DNA from 3 places in the Aliivibrio wodanis genome. Region 2 is predicted to be linked to each of the others. Evidence: predicted binding sites of a transcription regulator. Region 2 holds the regulator's gene; each other region holds the start of a gene.
The links. Region 2 encodes PurR, which represses purine synthesis genes. Its sites were predicted from a motif close to TNANGNAAACGTTTNCNTNA; they were not measured.
Positions count from the first base shown of each region.

Region 1: ACU5DF_RS12895 (NupC/NupG family nucleoside CNT transporter) is a predicted target of PurR. The motif match lies at 3,247-3,266, and genes of this name have one in related genera.
Region 3: mltF (membrane-bound lytic murein transglycosylase MltF) is a predicted target of PurR. The motif match lies at 923-942, and genes of this name have one in related genera.

Region 1 covers NZ_JBREXA010000002.1:1,095,398-1,101,478, reverse strand. Annotated here, with positions in the region: gene ACU5DF_RS12910 (hypothetical protein) at 105-278, shown strand; gene ACU5DF_RS12905 (methyl-accepting chemotaxis protein) at 369-1,796, opposite strand; gene ACU5DF_RS12900 (LysR family transcriptional regulator) at 2,083-3,021, shown strand; gene ACU5DF_RS12895 (NupC/NupG family nucleoside CNT transporter) at 3,306-4,511, shown strand; gene ACU5DF_RS12890 (LTA synthase family protein) at 4,621-6,081, opposite strand, start outside.
Region 2 covers NZ_JBREXA010000002.1:458,936-465,016, reverse strand. Annotated here, with positions in the region: gene ACU5DF_RS10025 (hypothetical protein) at 1-1,317, opposite strand, end outside; gene torR (two-component system response regulator TorR) at 1,601-2,299, opposite strand; gene torD (molecular chaperone TorD) at 2,536-3,183, shown strand; gene purR (HTH-type transcriptional repressor PurR) at 3,476-4,489, shown strand; cyclic di-GMP riboswitch class I at 4,645-4,731, shown strand; gene ACU5DF_RS10005 (TfoX/Sxy family DNA transformation protein) at 4,857-5,444, shown strand; gene ACU5DF_RS10000 (sensor domain-containing diguanylate cyclase) at 5,767-6,081, shown strand, end outside.
Region 3 covers NZ_JBREXA010000002.1:1,606,151-1,612,231, forward strand. Annotated here, with positions in the region: partial or broken gene purL (phosphoribosylformylglycinamidine synthase) at 1-757, opposite strand, end outside; gene mltF (membrane-bound lytic murein transglycosylase MltF) at 1,121-2,614, shown strand; gene ACU5DF_RS15335 (hypothetical protein) at 2,733-2,891, shown strand; gene tadA (tRNA adenosine(34) deaminase TadA) at 2,976-3,497, opposite strand; gene ACU5DF_RS15345 (LysR substrate-binding domain-containing protein) at 3,498-4,370, opposite strand; gene ACU5DF_RS15350 (S-(hydroxymethyl)glutathione dehydrogenase/class III alcohol dehydrogenase) at 4,557-5,705, shown strand; gene ACU5DF_RS15355 (thiol:disulfide interchange protein DsbA/DsbL) at 5,800-6,081, opposite strand, start outside.

The sequences.
Region 1 (6,081 bases), 640 kb from region 2:
TCCGTTGGTTAGACCCATCTATTTATCAGATAGTTATTAATTATAGAATATCAAAATATTGAATAATAATACGAGGTATTAAATTAATAGTAAAAGGTATTTAAATGGAAAATTCAGTTTCTAATGAGAAAATTAGCTCAACTCAAGAAGAGATGAAAGAGCTAAGAGAACGTTTAAATCGAAACAAACAAACTTTGCAAAACTCTACTAAAAAATCAGATTCAACAGAGTTTTTATCATTAATAGTGAAGAGTACAGTAACGTTTGAAAAGGTATAACCTAAGTGGTTTTATGGATGAAAATTAGGTCAATATGCTTATTATATTGACCTAATTTTATAAAGTTAATGAATTGCATTAGCGCTAGAATTAAATAGTACGATAATGTTTTAATGCTTCCCCAAGAGAGAGTGAGGCTTGTGTGATGTTAGATATCTTAATTGATGATTGCTCAGCCACTGCCTTTATCGTGCTTGATTGAAGTCGAATATCACTGAGTTCAGAGGCTATGTCATTAGCTACTGCACTTTGTTCTTCAGAAGAGGTTGAAATTTGAATACTCATATCCATTAAAGTCGTCGAAGAGTTAGCAATGGTACTTACATTATTACCAATGTCTGAAATCAAATGACTACTGCTATGGGCTTGGCTGACTGTTTGCTTGGTGATATTGGCAATATTTTGGCTTTCTGATTGCAGTTTTTCTATCATTACTTGAATTTCTACGGTTGCACTTTGAGTACGGCTTGCTAGCGTTCTAACTTCATCGGCCACCACGGCAAAACCACGACCTTGCTCTCCAGCTCTAGCTGCTTCAATGGCAGCGTTTAATGCCAATAGATTCGTTTGTTCAGAAATTGCATTGATTGTTGTAATGACGTCATTAATTTGGGTGGTATTCTCATTCAGAGTTGCCACTGAATGGGAGGTGTGCTCAATGTATTGAGAAAGCTGACCAATTTCATTAATAGCTTTTTGAACTCGTTGATTACTGGAATCTACGTGCTTGGCATCTTGATCTGTTTGCTCTGTTGCTTTTTGCGCAATATTTGAAACCTCTTGTGCCGATGCGGTCATTTGCTCCATCGCAGTAGCAACCGAGTCTAGAGATGCATATTGGTTTGCTATTTGTTCTTCACTTTTTTTCATTTCCTCTTCAAAAGAGGACGAAGTATTAGTAAGAGTCTCTACATTATCTTTAACACTAACAACAAGATCAGTAAGTGTGTCCATTGATTTATCTAAAGCACAACCAATGATCCCAAACTCATCACGGCCTGGGTGAAAGTTTAGGCGTGAGGTAAGATCTCCGGCACCAATTTTCTCTGTGGTTGTATATAGAACCCACAGCGCACCACCAAGAAAAGTGGCAACCCAATAAATGAAAATACCAAAAGGAATTGCCCAAAGATAAGTGAGAAAGAAGGAAATTAGGGCCTGTTGTTTTTTATTCTCCTCCAATGAGCGCACATTTTCTGTTAATGAAAATACTTGACCAGAGGAATGAGATGCACTTGATGTAACAATACCATTTTTGTATTGAGTCGCTTGAATATTATTACTTTTATGCAGAGATGATGGGAGTGTATTAACATCCGGATTAGTTAATATACCTTGAAGTTTGTATTCGACAGTAGTAATAGACTGAGTTTCAATTTGTTCAATGCTGTCGAAATAACGAGCGCCCGCTGTCGATGTTATTGTGATCAAAAATAAAATGAAAACCACCCACATCTTGTCATTAATTGACATTTTTATAAATAGTCGATCAATCGTTCTAAACTGCACTTCCTTCATAAATCCCCCGCAATAAAATAATATTTGCGTGATTCTGGCTTAATCAAATATATTTTAATGTGCTGTGCCTCACTTTGCTGTGAAATGATAATATTGTTACTTAAATTTAGTGATTTGAGTCACTTTATGTTGCATTTTATTAATGTGATGAAGGTGTTTACAGTTTCTATATTGTTAAGAGGTTGGCTTTTTACTGTGATAATTTTTGGAATTAGGATATTTTTCGGTAAATTTCTTTACTAATGGTATTATCTGCGCCCTAATTATCCTTAGTGTTAAAGGAACAATGATGCATGAACGTGCCAGTCAAATGGTGATATTTTACACTCTAGCAAAAGCGGGGAGTTTTACGTCTGCCGCAAAACAAATGGGAGTGTCAACTTCTCATGTAAGCAAGCAGCTTGGGATATTAGAGGCCGATCTTAACGTTAAGTTAGTGCAAAGAACGACACGATCATTAACGCTTACCGATGCAGGACAACAATTTTATTTGTATTGCGAAAAGATGCACAGTGCGATGATTGAAGCCAGTGCCATTATGGATGATGAGCGAGATGAAGTCGCAGGGGTTTTACGCTTAGGTTTATCCCAATCTTTCGGTACTATGCATATTATTCCAGCAATAGATAAATTACGTCATCAATACCCTGATCTTCAAGTGGAAGTTAGATTGTTTGATCATCGTGCTGATATGTTAAAAGATGGTTTAGATTTATGGGTTACTAATTTTGAAGATTTACCAGAAGGGTATGTAGCACAGAGATTAGCTGATTCACACTTTATACTTGCAGCAGCCCCTAGTTATTTAATTGATAAAACCGTTCCTCACCATCCTGAAGATTTAATAGAGCATAATTGTTTGACTTATCAAAGTTGTCATCGCGATTACAGCAATTGGGATTTTACTAAAGACAACGAAGCATTATGTATTAAGGTGTCTGGAAATTATCGTGTTGATTTAGCAGAAGCGGTAAGGGATGCTGCTATTTCAGGGTGGGGCGTGGCTTATCTAGCCAGTTATTTGCTAACTAATGAGTTTAATGATGGTAAATTAATTCAGCTATTACCCGATTGGAAAGCAAGTCAAAAAATGCCAATTTATGCGGTATATCCAAGCCGTAAGCATTTACCAAGAAAGATAAGCGCTGTTATTGATTTCTTACGTCAGCATATTGGTCCACAACCATATTGGGATAAAGCTCTGATGAAATGGGTAAAGCTGTAATTAGAAATGATGAGCACAATACATTATTGGTTAAATTATCACCTAGATAATGATTCCTTTTTAATCAAGGTGTTATGTTAATTATTTGCCTTGAAAAAAATATCTTTTCCATATGGCAATAATCTTTACTTTTAGACTTCAAGTTATTTTATAAATCAATAACTTAAAAACACCTACGGAGTGTGATCTAAGTCACCATTAACAGGGTGTTAGCAAACCCGACTTGCACGCAAACCTTTGCGCATTAGAATGCGGATTCATTTTCGATAGCACAGGTTTCTATCATGACATCGCTCGTTGGTATTTTATCCATTTTACTATTTGCTTATCTTTGTTCGACTGATCGCCGTAATATCCCTTTAAGAACTGTCTCTTTGGCGTTTGGTTTACAAGTTTTATTTGCTCTGTTGGTACTTTATGTCCCTGCTGGTAAAGAGGTCTTAAACTCAGTAACCGCAGGTGTTTCAGGCATCATTGATTACGGTCAACAAGGTATCGCATTTCTGTTTGGTGGGTTAGCGACTGGTAAAGTAGGTTTTGTGTTTGCGATTAATGTTCTTGGGATCATTATTTTCTTCTCAGCATTAATTTCAGCACTTTATCACCTTGGTATAATGCCTAAAGTGATCAACTTTATCGGTGGTGGGTTACAACGTTTATTGGGCACTGGCCGTGCGGAATCACTTGCAGCTACAGCAAATATATTTGTAAGTATGGTTGAAGCTCCACTTGTAGTTAAACCGTATTTAAAGCACATGAGTGATTCGCAATTTTTTGCAGTAATGACTTGTGGTTTAGCGTCAGTTGCTGGTGGTACTATGGTTGGTTATGCCTCACTGGGCGTAGATCTTAATTTTCTTATTTCAGCGGCATTCATGTCAGCACCTGCCGGCTTATTAATGGCAAAAATGATGGTGCCACCGGGTGACGAAGAGAACAATGACGATGAGATTACTTCAGTAGAAATCGATCACGCAACTAATGTATTTGAAGCATTAGCTGATGGTGCAATGTCTGGTTTACGTATTGCAGTAGCAGTCGGGACAACTTTATTGGCGTTCGTGAGTGTGATCGCACTATTAAACGGCTTGCTTGGTCATGTAGGTGATTTATTTGGTTTTAATTTGAGCTTTGAATTGATCCTTGGTTATTTATTTGCCCCAGTGGCTTTCTTGTTAGGTGTACCGTGGAACGAAGCTGTTCTTGCTGGTTCATTAATTGGTAATAAGATTGTTGTGAATGAATTTGTTGCCTTTATTCAATTGATGGAAGTGAAAGATCAATTAAGTCCGCATTCAGTTGCAATAGTGACTTTCGCATTGTGTGGTTTTGCCAATATTTCAACGATGGCTATTTTGATTGGTGGTTTGGGAAGTCTTGTTCCTGAGCGTCGTCCATTCATAGCTAAAATGGGGTTCAGGGCGATTACTGCTGGTGTATTAGCAAACTTGATGAGTGCGGCGATAGCTGGGGTAATTTTATCACTATAGATTAAGAACAGATTTCAAGACAATGAGACAATAAAAAGGTTGCGATAATAAATCGCAACCTTTTTTATTTCTAGTATGTAAGAACAGCTCTATGATAAATGGCGCTAATCTAATATTTAGAGCTATACCAATTATTTTTATAAGCCATCGATCCAATCAAGGCATTTGCTTTTGCTCTATCTAGAGAGTATTTATCGACCTCACTAGGGGTTAATGTCTTATCTGAAAAGTCATATTTATAACTGGTTACTTTTTCTCCTGGAGAGAAAACAACAAAGTTATCTCTGGTTAAATAACCAAAGTTCTTATCAAATTGCATCATTGCGCGTTCATCTTCTTTTGCCAGAGGTTTAGTTAGATCTCGTCCAATCATAGGTGTTAATGCATCAACACCTATTAGAGAAAGAAGAGTGGGCGGTATATCAATGTTGTTAGCTAATCGCTCATCAATTTTTGGCTCGATACCTTTTCCTAAAATAAGTGCAGGAATATGGAAGTGAGCGACAGGTACTAACTGAGATCCATACACTCTAGCATCATGATCTGCAATAATAATAAATATGGTATCGTCCCAATACTCTGATTTTTTGGCTTTATCAAAGAAAGTCCCCAAAGCATAATCTGAATATTTTACGGCATTATTACGAGTTTTAAACTCTGTATCATAGGGCTCAATTTTTCCTTCTGGATATTCGAAGGGACTGTGATTACTTGAAGTAAATACCAAACTGAAAAAAGGTTTATCTTGTTTATTCAGTTGAGTAAATTCATCATGGGCTTTATTGTATAAATCCTCATCACTTACTCCCCATGAACCTTTAAATTCAGGATTTATATAATCTTTTTCTTCTACGATCTCTTCAAATCCATTTCCAAAGAAAAAGCTTTTCATGTTATCAAAATGAGATTCACCACCATAGATGAACTGTGTGTGGTACCCTTCATTTTTAAGTAAATCAGCAATAGTGAAAAATCCAGTTTGGCTTTTGCTTAACTTAACAACGGCGCGTGATGGTGTCGGTGGAAAACCAGTAATCATCGCCTCAATACCACGAACAGAGCGTGTACCTGTTGCGTACATTTGGTTAAAACGCCAACCCTCTTTTAGTAATTTATCTAGGTTTGGTGTTAGTGGTAAACCACCCATTTCACCAACAAATCGAGCACCTAAACTCTCTTGTAACAAGATAACTAGATTTTTCTTTTTACCTTGATAAGTCGCAATATTTTGGTTTAACGTTGGTAATTTACCATCAACAAAAGAATTTGATTTTGCTGATGATCTTTTTACCAACTCGATCACCTTATCGCTATTCATCTTGCCATAGAATTTGTCTGCACTGCGTTCTGATTTCATATTATTAACAGCAAACAATAGTGAATAAGAAGAGTTTAATACTAAGTCATTAATTAATGGGTCACTTGAAAAAGCGACCATCGCTGGATTAATAGGACGATGACCAAGAGATGAACGAGCGCCTAAAACACCAATGAGTAATACTGCAATTGCCAGAAGAGGACGTAGGTAAATCTTCATTGGTATGTGACGTTGAGTGACTTTCCCACTTAA
Region 2 (6,081 bases):
ACTTATTCTATTTTCGGATCCTTCTTTTTTAATCTCAGTTACTTTATCTGAAACTACTGCTTCTTTTTTTTCAACACTTTCTATTTTAACTTGATTTAATTGTGCTTCTTTAAGTTCTTTTTCTTTTTCTTTTTCTTTTTCTTTAAACGATGAAATTACTGCATTAAGATTATCAATCAAATGGTCATTGCGATCCAATTGTTGGGTTAGAATAACTATCTGCTTTTGAACCGCGGCACGATCATTTGTCTGTGTTTCAACCGTCGTTTCTAATGCTCCCACTTGAGAATTTAGCTCTTTAATTTTATCTTCCAAATCTACGGTATTATTTATTTCGTGCATTTGCTGCACTGCTGATAAAATTAACTCCGTTTGGATTCTTAAAGGTTGGTCTCTATAATCATCACCATTAATTGCATGAGAGATCGCAAGTAACTTATTTTCGAACTCTAATACTGGTTGCTCAAACTTTCCTTTTTTAACCGCCTGTAATAGTTTAACTTCTGCTGCCATATTTTTTAAGTGTGCAAGTTGGAATCTTGTTTTAGCAACAACATCGGTAACAAGAATTATATCTCGATTATTTGCTTGTACCGCTTTTTTTGTTTTCTCTAATTCCGCTTTTGTTTGTCCATAACTAATCGGAGCAACCGCTTTAAAGCCATCGTTGGATAAAGATGAAAACTCTTTCTCTAAAGGTTCGACATGAATTTTCAAAGCTGTTCTTATTTCAAGAACCTTAGCACTTGTTAAAAATTCTGCTTGCTCTGTTTGTGCCTCAGCAATATCATCTTCAACAATAACAACAAACAGTTCTTTATATTGTTCATTTAATTCTAAATACTCTTCAGAGAAATACTTGTTTACCTTCATAGATTTAAGGTAAGCCATTTGAGCTATGGCTCCAGAAAGCACAACATCTGCATTTTTTTTATATTTTTTTAGCTTAGAGAACTCCGCATCTGCTGAAGCCACTAAAGACATATATTTAGCAGCATAAGAACCCGATGAAAACATTGAGTATTCCTCACCTGTTAAGCCTGGTTCTCTCTCTATTTCAGCAAAGAGTTCTTTTGCTTCATCCCACTCTTCTCTTAAGTTCTGATATACCTCCTCTGAATAAATTTTAAACTCATCAACAGAATCAAATGCTACTTTATCTAATAAGTATTGTTTATTAAGCTCATTAAAGGTAGAAATTGACGGTGTTAATGTATTTTTCTCCGTAACAGAACTCGGCTCTTCAGCAGTACTTTGGCAACCAATAACACTAACTAAAGCAGAAGCAACTATTGCCATTTTAAAAAATTTTTTCATTACAGACCTATAATAATTATATTTGAATAGACGGAGTCTAGGACTCTTATTGATAACTTTATAAAAATAACTAAAAGGCTGCAACTACTGTTTAAGTAGTTACCTTATCAGTCGTACCGTATTCTTGACATGCTATCTACAGTATAGAGCTGCTCACTTAAAGATCTTAAAACGTTTGAATCATGAACAGAATTAGATTGATTACTATTATTAAATTATAGGCATAAAAAAGCCACTCACTTAAAATGAATGGCTTTATTTAACTTTTTTGGGGTTTTAACCACTAATCTCCGGCGAACATATATCCTTCACCATGAACGGTAACAAATATCTGTGGATTTTTTGGATCAACTTCCATTTTCGCTCGCATTCTTCGAATCAACACATCAATTGTTCTATCATTGGGAGCATCGACACGATGACTGATCATATTCAAAATACGTTCACGAGATAATACCGTATTCGGATATGAAGAAAGTGCTACTAGCAACTCGTACTCAGCTTTTGTTAATTTAACTGGCTCACCGCTATTTGATAGTGCACGGCGCTGAATATCGAAAGTCCACTCACCAAAGCGAACGACATTAGATTCATCTAATTCTACTGGTTCATTCGCTAATGACATACGCCAAAATAAATTCTTAACTCGAACTAATAACTCACGTAGCTCTACTGGTTTTGTGACGTAATCATCAGCACCCATTTCAAGCCCTACAATACGATCAATACTATCAGTTCGTCCTGTAACAAGAATAATACCAATATTAGATTGGCTACGTAGTTCACGTGCCAACAATAAACCATCCTCTCCTGGTAGGTTTATATCAAGCATAATTAAATCAACTTTTTGTTCAGCCAAAATAGTTCGCATTTCTGCCCCTGTTTCAGCCTCGCTCACTTGATATCCCTCGGCTTCAAAGTAGCCTACAAGTTTAGAGCGAGTTACCACTTCGTCTTCAACAACTAAAATGTGATAGCTCATAATATTCTCTTTTATGGTTATATTGGATGGTTCTTTTCTTATTCTATTCATATTTTGTAATAATGCCAATTCTCAATTGATATTTCTGTAAATTATTTGATTCAAAACAATTATCAAACAAAAATTGAGTTGTAACCTTTACAAATATCTTTATACACCCTGTTAATGATAGGTGCTATTCCTTTTCATACTTATCCAGTACAATTCTCACATAAATTTCTTGGAGCAAAATATACATGAACGATCTAACTGCATTTAATGAACAACGTGCCGAAATTTACTGGTGGCTATCTAGCTTATTAGCAAGTGAGTTAACAGAAGAACAAATAGAACAATATAACAGCTTTGAAATCCGTACGTTTTTATCAAATTTAGCAGAAACACCAGAACTTACCGCTTCTGTAAATACTTTAATTGATAAATTAAATCAATTACAAACTCGTGAAGGCGCTCAACTTGAGTTATCAGCTGATTTCTGTGAAGCCTTTTTAGGTTCAGATAAAAGTAGTGCTTTGCCTTATGCTTCACTATACCTTGATAAATCAGGTCTGCTTAATGCTAAACCAGCGCAAGATATGCGTGAGCTACTTACAAAGTATAATATTGCACAAAAAGCAGAATTTAATGAGCCTGCTGATCATATTGCAATAGAACTTGATTTTCTAGGTAATCTAATTGTGATGACAAACCAACAGTCATCAGAGGAAGACTTTGAGCTTTATATGACAGCTCAACAAAATTTTATTAATGAGCAATTATTATCTTGGACACCACGATTCAGCCAAATCTGTAAAGAGCGTGATGAGTTTGGTTTCTATGCTGCAGTTACCCATTTTCTTGTGACATTTTTACAATTAGACATGCTATTTCTTACTGGTGAGTAAAAAACAGCCTTTATTGATGACATAAATAAATAACTACGTGATGTAAATCAGGTTACAAATAAAATTTATGAAATCAATAATTGTTTGCACTATGCTTTACATATAAAATGTGAACGCAAACGATAAAATTTGAACATAAAATGAAAACCGCATTTTAAAGCGGTTTTTTTATTTATACCATATCATTAATCATATGATATTTAGGGCCTATTTATCTTCCATCAGTTCTCTATAGAGCAAAACAATTTGCTGGAACATAAATAGCCCCTTAATCACTATTTAAGGCTCTTATATGGCTACAATTAAAGACGTCGCAAAATTAGCAACAGTGTCGACAACAACCGTCTCTCACGTAATTAACAAAACACGCTTTGTTGCAGAAGCAACACAAAAACGTGTATGGGAAGCCGTTGAAGAGTTAAATTATGCACCAAGTGCTGTTGCTCGCAGTTTAAAATGTAATACTACTCGTACTATTGGCATGTTAGTAACTCAATCTTTCAATCCCTTTTTTGCCGAAGTTATGCATGGTGTTGAAAACTATTGTTATAAACAAGGTTACACTTTATTCATGTGTAATACTGAAGGTGATCTAGACAAACAAAAACACTACCTTCGTATGCTTTCTGAAAAACGTGTTGATGGGTTGTTGGTTATGTGTTCAGACCTAAATGAACAACTTTTAGCCTTGCTTGAAAAAAATACCGAATTACCAATGGTTGTTATGGATTGGGGACCTGATAGCCCTCATACAGATAAAATCATAGATAACTCTGAAGAAGGTGGATACCTTGCAACAAAACACTTAATAGAAAATGGTCACACTAACATTGCTTGTATCACAGGACAATTAGATAAGTTGACTTGTAAAGAACGTGTTCATGGTTTTCACCGAGCACTTTCCGAAGCAAATTTAGATTCTAATCCTGAATGGATTTTAGAAGGTGATTTTGAATGCTCTTCAGCAGCAAAAGCAGTTGAGAAAGTATTAGCAACCGAAGCAAAAGATCGCCCTACTGCTCTATTTTGTTTTAATGATATTATGGCGTTAGCCGCCATCAGTAAGATTCAACAATCAGGGTTAAAAGTTCCAGAAGATATTTCTGTAATTGGCTATGACAATATTGAATTATCGGCTTACTTTTCACCTCCTTTAACAACTATCCACCAACCAAAACGAAGAGTTGGAAAAACGGCAGTTGAAATTTTACTCGAGCGTATAAAAGATAAACATCATGAACGCCGTATTTTTGAAATGCAACCAGCCGTTGTTTCTCGTAATAGTGTTCATAATAGAACCAAATAACAAACTAGAGTTCTATAAAAATCAAGTCATAAGTTCAGGTTTTATTGAAAACCTGAACTGAGTTAACAGAAATGACCCTTGTTTTTATGAACCAATATCACATTATTGAGTTTTTGCAGTCACTCCCTTTGTTGATTGCTATATCATCAATGATGTCACAAACAGGGCAAACTATGTGAAAGCATAGGACGCAAAGCTTCCGGCCTACGTATTTATATATATATGGTAGCGGGGTTGCCGATGGTAAGTATTCCACTCGATGTTGTTATTTTACCTAAATATAACAATGTTGGGCTTTAAACTTGCTAGTATTTCCTCGGGCTCAGTTGTTTAGTGACATAGACTTAACTAACCGAGAATTATTGCAATGGATAAACCAATACTAAAAGATTCACTTCGTCTTCTTTCCTCTCTTGGGAAAGTCACATCTCGTTCAATGTTTGGCGGTTTTGGTGTCTTTATTGATGACACTATGTTTGCCCTTGTTGTGCAAGATAAACTTCATTTAAGAGGTAGTGAAGAGACGATTAACTTATTTAAAGAGCAAGGGTTAGAACCTTATGTTTATAAAAAACGAGGCTTTCCCGTTGTTACCAAATACTTTGCCATTTCACCAGAGTCTTGGAAAGAACCTGATTTAATATTAATTCAAGCAGTTGTTGCTTTTGACGTTGCAAAAAAAGACAAAGAAAAACAGAAAACTGCAGCCCCAACACGTATTAAAGATCTGCCTAACCTGCGACTAGCTACAGAACGAATGCTTAAGAAAGCAGGCATTACTACTGTTGAAGAGCTACGTAATATTGGTTCTGTAAATGCTTATAAAGCCATTCAGCAAACCCATTCTAACTCTGTTAGTGCTGAACTTTTATGGTCTCTAGAAGGCGCAATAAAAGGCACTCATTGGTCTGTTGTTTCTGCTGAAACAAGACAGGAATTACGAAAGCAACTGTAAGATCACAAAGCAACAACTCTCTGGTTTTATGTTGTATGATTACTCTAAATAATCGTACAACATTTGACCTGCGAGACAAAACCAGCCTACCATTTCTATAATTTAGCTAAGATTCACTTACGCTGAATACCACCTAGAGCCATATAAACTCCTTAACTCATCATCATTTTACCAATGTTAATTCCTCATTTATATTAATTAGCCTATCATACTTATTAATTCTTTAAACTCTCTGGGAATTTACATTAATTTAATATATTCTTAAAGCTTATATATAGAATGGCAGTCCATTTGATGGTACTGGACTCAATAGGTAAGACAAATGAAAAAAAATACCATCAGCAAAAAATGGCTTTATTTACCTATCATATCCATGATTTTCACCATGACTCTCGGCTTGTTTGTATTTAATTCAACACTGTCAGATTGGCTTGAAAATAAGGTTGAAGGCGGTTTATCTGAAGAGATCTCACGCGTCATAAAGGACATAAGTGATGATCAAGTTTCTTTTTCTGATTTAAAAGCACTAGACGTTTATATCAAAACTAAACTAGAGCTAGCCAAAGAAGATCACATCACAATTATCAAAGCTGATGGTACGCCGATTGCAGATAGTGATATCTCTTTAGAAGCCGTA
Region 3 (6,081 bases), 1.1 Mb from region 2:
CGTTTTCAGGAGTTACTTCGAAGGTGTTTTTAATCATTTTGAATAATGATTTATCTTGTTTAACTCCATCGATAGTCCAATCTGCATTAAAGATTTTATGACGACAGTGTTCAGAGTTCGCTTGTGCAAACATCATTAATTCGATATCAGTTGGATTTCGACCTAATTTTTCAGTAAAACTTTCTAGTAGGTAGTCAATCTCATCTTCAGCCAGTGCAAGACCTAGGGTAACGTTTGCGTTTTCTAGCGCTTTACGACCACCGACAAGTAGATCAACTTCTGCATACGGTGCTGGTTCAGCAACGGTAAATAATGCAGCAGCTGAATCAAAATCAGTAAAGACAACTTCCATCATGCGATCATGAAGAATTGCTTTTAGTTCAACTAATTGAAGTTCAGACAGTGTTTCAGAGGTTTCTATATAATAAGCAATACCGCGCTCTAAACGTGCAATTTTAGCTAAACCACAATTATGAGCGATATCAGTTGATTTTGAAGACCAAGGAGAGATGGTACCTGGACGAGGAGCAGAAAGAAGCAATAAACCCTCAGGCTTATGTTCTTCAATTGTTGGACCGTAAGTCAGTAATTTTTCTAACTTCGCAACCTCAGACGCATCAAGGTCTGCCGTTACATCAGCAAAATGGGTAAATTCAGCATAAATACCAGTGACAGGTAAATTTAGCTCGCAACAAAGCTCAAGTAGCTTGTTAACACGAAATTCAGATAAAGCAGGTGAACCACGCAAAATTCTCATGTACTTAGGTCTCTTTGGCAATGAATTAAAGGTAATATTGGAATAGTTTCATGACTTTATAAGTAATTAACTCAATTAATCACCTATATTACATAGCAACTATGCCGATGTTACCTCTGCTATTGCGAGCGCATTATAAAGGATTTTGTTATGTGAAGTAACAGCAAAAGCAACCGTTTGCGTATTTTTTTAAAAAAAAGGGAAAATCCTCTTCTAATTTGACATTTTTGGGCAAAAAAACATCAAAGATAAAAATAAACTGTCCCAAACTCTAATTATTGTTGTAATTTGTTACCGCCCTTTTGCCTCTTTTTACCCCATTTGATATAACTACGCTTCAAATAATAAAAAGAGCATTCCGACTTGAGCCACATTCAATATCACCGTCTTTTACAATCTTGTTTAGTTATTTCTACATTGATGTTTGCCTTAACTGGTTGCCAAGTAGAATCTGAACCTAAAACTAAATTAGAGCAAATCAGAGAACGTGGCACATTACGAGTCAGTACATTAAACAATCAACTTTCTTATTATATTGGTTCAGATGGTCCAACTGGACTCGATTATGATTTAGCCAAAGCGTTTGCTGAAAAATTAGAAGTTAAATTAGAGATAACGCCTGCCTATACTTATTCAGGATTATTTCCAGCCCTGTCTCGCAATGAGGTTGACCTTATTGCTGCAAATATGACAATAACCCCTGAGCGACTTTCCCAATTTAATCCTGGCCCTGTCTATTACTACGTTAGCCAACAAATAGTATATAAAAAAGGAAGCTGGCGCCCTCGCAATATCAAAAATCTCACTGAACTTGATGAAAATGTAACTATCGTTAAAGATTCAAGTTTTGAAGGTACACTCACTAAACTAAAAGAGAAACACCCTAAACTTGAGTGGCATACCGAAGCCGATACAGACGTTAGTGAGTTATTGAAAAAAGTAGCAAATGGAGAAGTTCACTACACGCTAGCTGACTCTGTTGAATTATCACTCACGCAACGTATTCACCCTGAACTAGCAGTTGCTTTTGAGTTAACCGAAGATCAACCTGTCGCGTGGTTCTTACAAAAAACAGAAGATGATAGCTTACAAGCGTTATTAATTGAGTTTTTTGGTGAACTAAAAGAAAGTGGCCAGTTAGCGCTTTTAGAAGAGAAATATTTTGGCCATGTTGAATCGTTTGATTATGTCGATACTCGTGCTTTTATTCGAGCTCTAGAAAGTAAACTACCAAAGTGGGAACCTCTATTTAAAAAATACGCAGGAGATTTTGATTGGCGTTTTCTAGCAGCACTCTCTTATCAAGAGTCTCACTGGAACCCATTAGCAAAATCTCCTACTGGAGTACGGGGCATGATGATGCTAACGCTTCCTACAGCTCAATCTGTTGGTGTAAAAAATCGTCTCAGTCCAGAACAAAGCATCCGTGGTGGTGCTGAATATTTACGCCGAATTGTAAAACGAGTGCCAGATTCAATCACCGAGCATGAAAAAATTTGGTTTGCTCTAGCCTCTTATAACATTGGTTTTGGCCATATGATGGACGCCCGCCGTTTAACTAAACGTTTAGGGGGTGATCCGGACTCATGGACAGATGTAAAAGATAACCTTCCCCTACTACGTCAGCAACGTTATTACAAATACCTTCGCTATGGTTTTGCTCGTGGTGATGAGGCTCAAGGATACGTAGAAAATATTCGTCGTTATTACCAAAGTATTATTGGCTATGAGCAAGAGCAAGCCAATAAACTTAAGCTAGAAGATACAACTATTGAGGACTTACAGGTTATTGATGTCCCTTTATCGTCTGCTACTTCTACCACTAGCAATGCAGGTTCAGAGACCACCATTAAGTAGGTTCATATAATCGTAACAATGAGCCCATATTCTAGATGAATTCGCTCATCGTATTATTCGAAATAAGGCTAAATATCTTAGCCTTATTTTTTATTTATTAAACCAAAAGGGGGAGTTTATGCTCTCTAATAGAAGAAAAATTAAAGCACAAACGTCTTTAAAAGGAAGTACTCAACGCCGACGTAAGTTATTAAATAATCATAAGAAAGTACTTCATCGCCAACGTCTTTATTCACTATCACTGTTTGATGAAGGCGAAGCATTCTCTTGTCGTTAATATCTCCTCCCCTAATTTTTATTAACACGCATTAAAAAAGGCAAATTGACGTTCAATTTGCCTTTTTCATTTAAGATAAATTACCTATTTATTCTTCAACTCTTCTGTTCTTTGCTGTTTTCGCTCTTCTTTTTTCTCTTTACGTCTGCGTTTAAAAAAAGCTTGTAGCTGTGCTCTACACTCTTCTTCCATCACTCCAGATTCACACTCTACAAAATGAAATGCGGTGGCTGAGGTAAATAAATTAATTACACTGCCTGACGCCCCAGTCTTCATGTCAGAAGCACCAAAAATAACTTTTTTAATTCTACTATGGACAATAGCACCGGCACACATAGGGCAAGGTTCAAGAGTAACGTATAAGGTAGCATCAATAAGTCGGTAGTTTTCTACCTTCTGCCCTGCTTGCTTAATTGCCATCATCTCAGCATGAGCCGTTGCATCATGAGAACCAATAGAACGGTTCCACCCTTCTCCGATAATTTCACCATCTAAGACAATCACAGCACCAACTGGAACTTCACCTTCTTCTTCAGCAATCGCAGCCAGTTCCATTGCTCGTTGCATATAGAAGTTCGCATCTTTATTTTCTTTTTCAACACTCATTTATTCAGCTAACTCTTGTGCTAGAAACTCAACGAGTAAACGTACCTTAGTGGAAAGGTGGCGGTTATTTGGATATACCGCCCAAATCCCTTCTTTGGGTTCACGATAAGGTACTAGTATCTCTACAAGCTCACCTTTATCCATCGACTCTTGAACATAAAAATCAGGCAGTTGAACAATACCTAAACCCTTTAATGCCGCATTCGTTAAAGCAGCACCGCTATTACAGTGAACGGACCCTTTCACTCTTACGCTTTTCTCTTTTTTATTTTCGATAAAGCGCCAAATAGGTAAGCTACCAACCAAGCAATTGTGTTGCGACAGTTCAGATAAGGTATGAGGCTCACCATGTTTTTCAATATAACTAGGAGAGGCGCATACTCGAACTTGTCTGCTTGATAAACGCTTTGCCATCATGGTTGAATCGGTTAATCGACCCAATCGAATAGCGAGGTCAAAATCTTGTTCAACGAGATCTAACGTTTGGTTTGATAAAATTAATTCAAGTTCAAGCTGTGGATACATCAGCATAAACTCACTGAGTAATGGCGCGATTAACTGCTCACCATAAGTCACTGACGAAGTGATCTTTAAACGACCTTGAGGTGTCGCATTTAGTTCAGTGATAGCTCTATCTGCTTGCTTTAACCCTTCAACCAAATGACGGCAGTGTTGGTAATAAGTTTGACCCGCTTCAGTTACCGATACCTTTCTGGTTGTTCTAATCAATAATTTTATTGAAAGACGATCTTCTAATGCCGCAACTTTACGGCTAATTTGAGCTACTGATGTATCAAGAGTTCGAGCTGCTCCTGTAAAGCTTTGCGCTTCAGTAACAGCAACAAATTCAGTTACTCCTTCCCAATCAATCACAGATTATTCCCCACAATTATTATTACATATCCGTAAAAATTATTTACTATTCTACCGTATTATCAATTGATGAGAAATATTTATAATGGCACCCAACAAGACGACGAGCACAGAAACATAGTGCAAACTTAAAATTAAATAGTTTATTAATGTCGTCAATTAAATTATTCCAATAAGGAAAATCCAATGGCTCTTGATATTAAACCTGGTCAAACATCAATTAAATCTAAAGCAATGGTAGCTTGGGCTGCTGGCGAACCTCTTAAAATGGAAGAAGTAGATGTACAACTTCCTAAAGCGGGCGAAGTTTTAGTTCGTATCGTTGCAACTGGTGTTTGTCACACTGATTTATTCACTCTATCTGGTGATGATCCAGAAGGTATCTTCCCATCTATCTTAGGTCACGAAGGTGGCGGTATTGTTGAGATGATTGGTGAAGGCGTAACAAGCGTTGAAGTTGGCGACCATGTTATCCCTCTTTACACTGCTGAATGTGGTGAGTGTAAATTCTGTAAATCTGGCAAAACTAACCTTTGCCAAGCCGTTCGTGAAACTCAAGGTCAAGGTCTTATGCCTGATGGAACAAGTCGTTTCTCTATTAATGGCGAAACTATCTTCCATTACATGGGCTGCTCTACGTTCTCTGAATTCACAGTGCTTCCTGAAATCTCTTTAGCAAAAGTATCTAAAGAAGCACCACTTGAAGAAGTTTGTCTTCTAGGTTGTGGCGTAACAACAGGTATGGGCGCAGTACTTAACACGGCTAAAGTTGAAAAAGGCGACACAGTTGCTGTATTCGGTCTTGGCGGTATTGGTCTTTCAGCTATCATCGGCGCGAAAATGGCAGGTGCAAGCCGCATCATCGGTGTTGACTTGAACGAAAGCAAATACGAACTTGCTAAAAAATTAGGTGCGACTGATTGCATCAACCCAACAAATTTCGACAAGCCAATTCAAGAAGTGATTGTTGAAATGACTGATGGCGGCGTGGATTACTCTTTTGAGTGTATCGGTAACGTAAACGTTATGCGTGCTGCACTTGAGTCTTGTCACAAAGGTTGGGGTGAATCAATCATCATCGGTGTTGCAGGAGCTGGTCAAGAGATCTCAACTCGTCCGTTCCAACTTGTGACTGGTCGTGTATGGCGTGGCTCTGCATTCGGTGGCGTTAAAGGTCGTACTGAACTTCCAGGTATCGTTGACCGTTACATGCAAGGTGAGTTCGCTCTTGATGACTTCATCACTCACACAATGGGTCTTGCTGATGTAAACGCAGCGTTCGATCTAATGCACGAAGGTAAATCTATCCGTACTGTTCTACATATGGATAAATAAGTTTTAACATTTAAAACTTAACGATCATTAACTAAATGTAAAGCCCGTTAGATAACATCTAGCGGGCTTTTTCATATCTAGCGCTTATTCAACACTATAACGTCAATAAGTAATTCACTAATTGGTTGTACTCATCATAACTACGGATCTCTCCTGGTTTAACAATGTATTTATTATTCACTAATACACCAGGAACTCCTGTTAAAGTACTTGCTTCAAATTGTTTATCGAAATTACGCTGCATCGAGTTCACAACAAAATTGTTATAAGTTGCATCGTACTTCTTAGCATCAACACCATTATTAATAAATATTTGACGTAGTTCTGCTTCATCTTTTGGTCGCAGACCAAGCTCATGAATTTGCTTAAACATAGC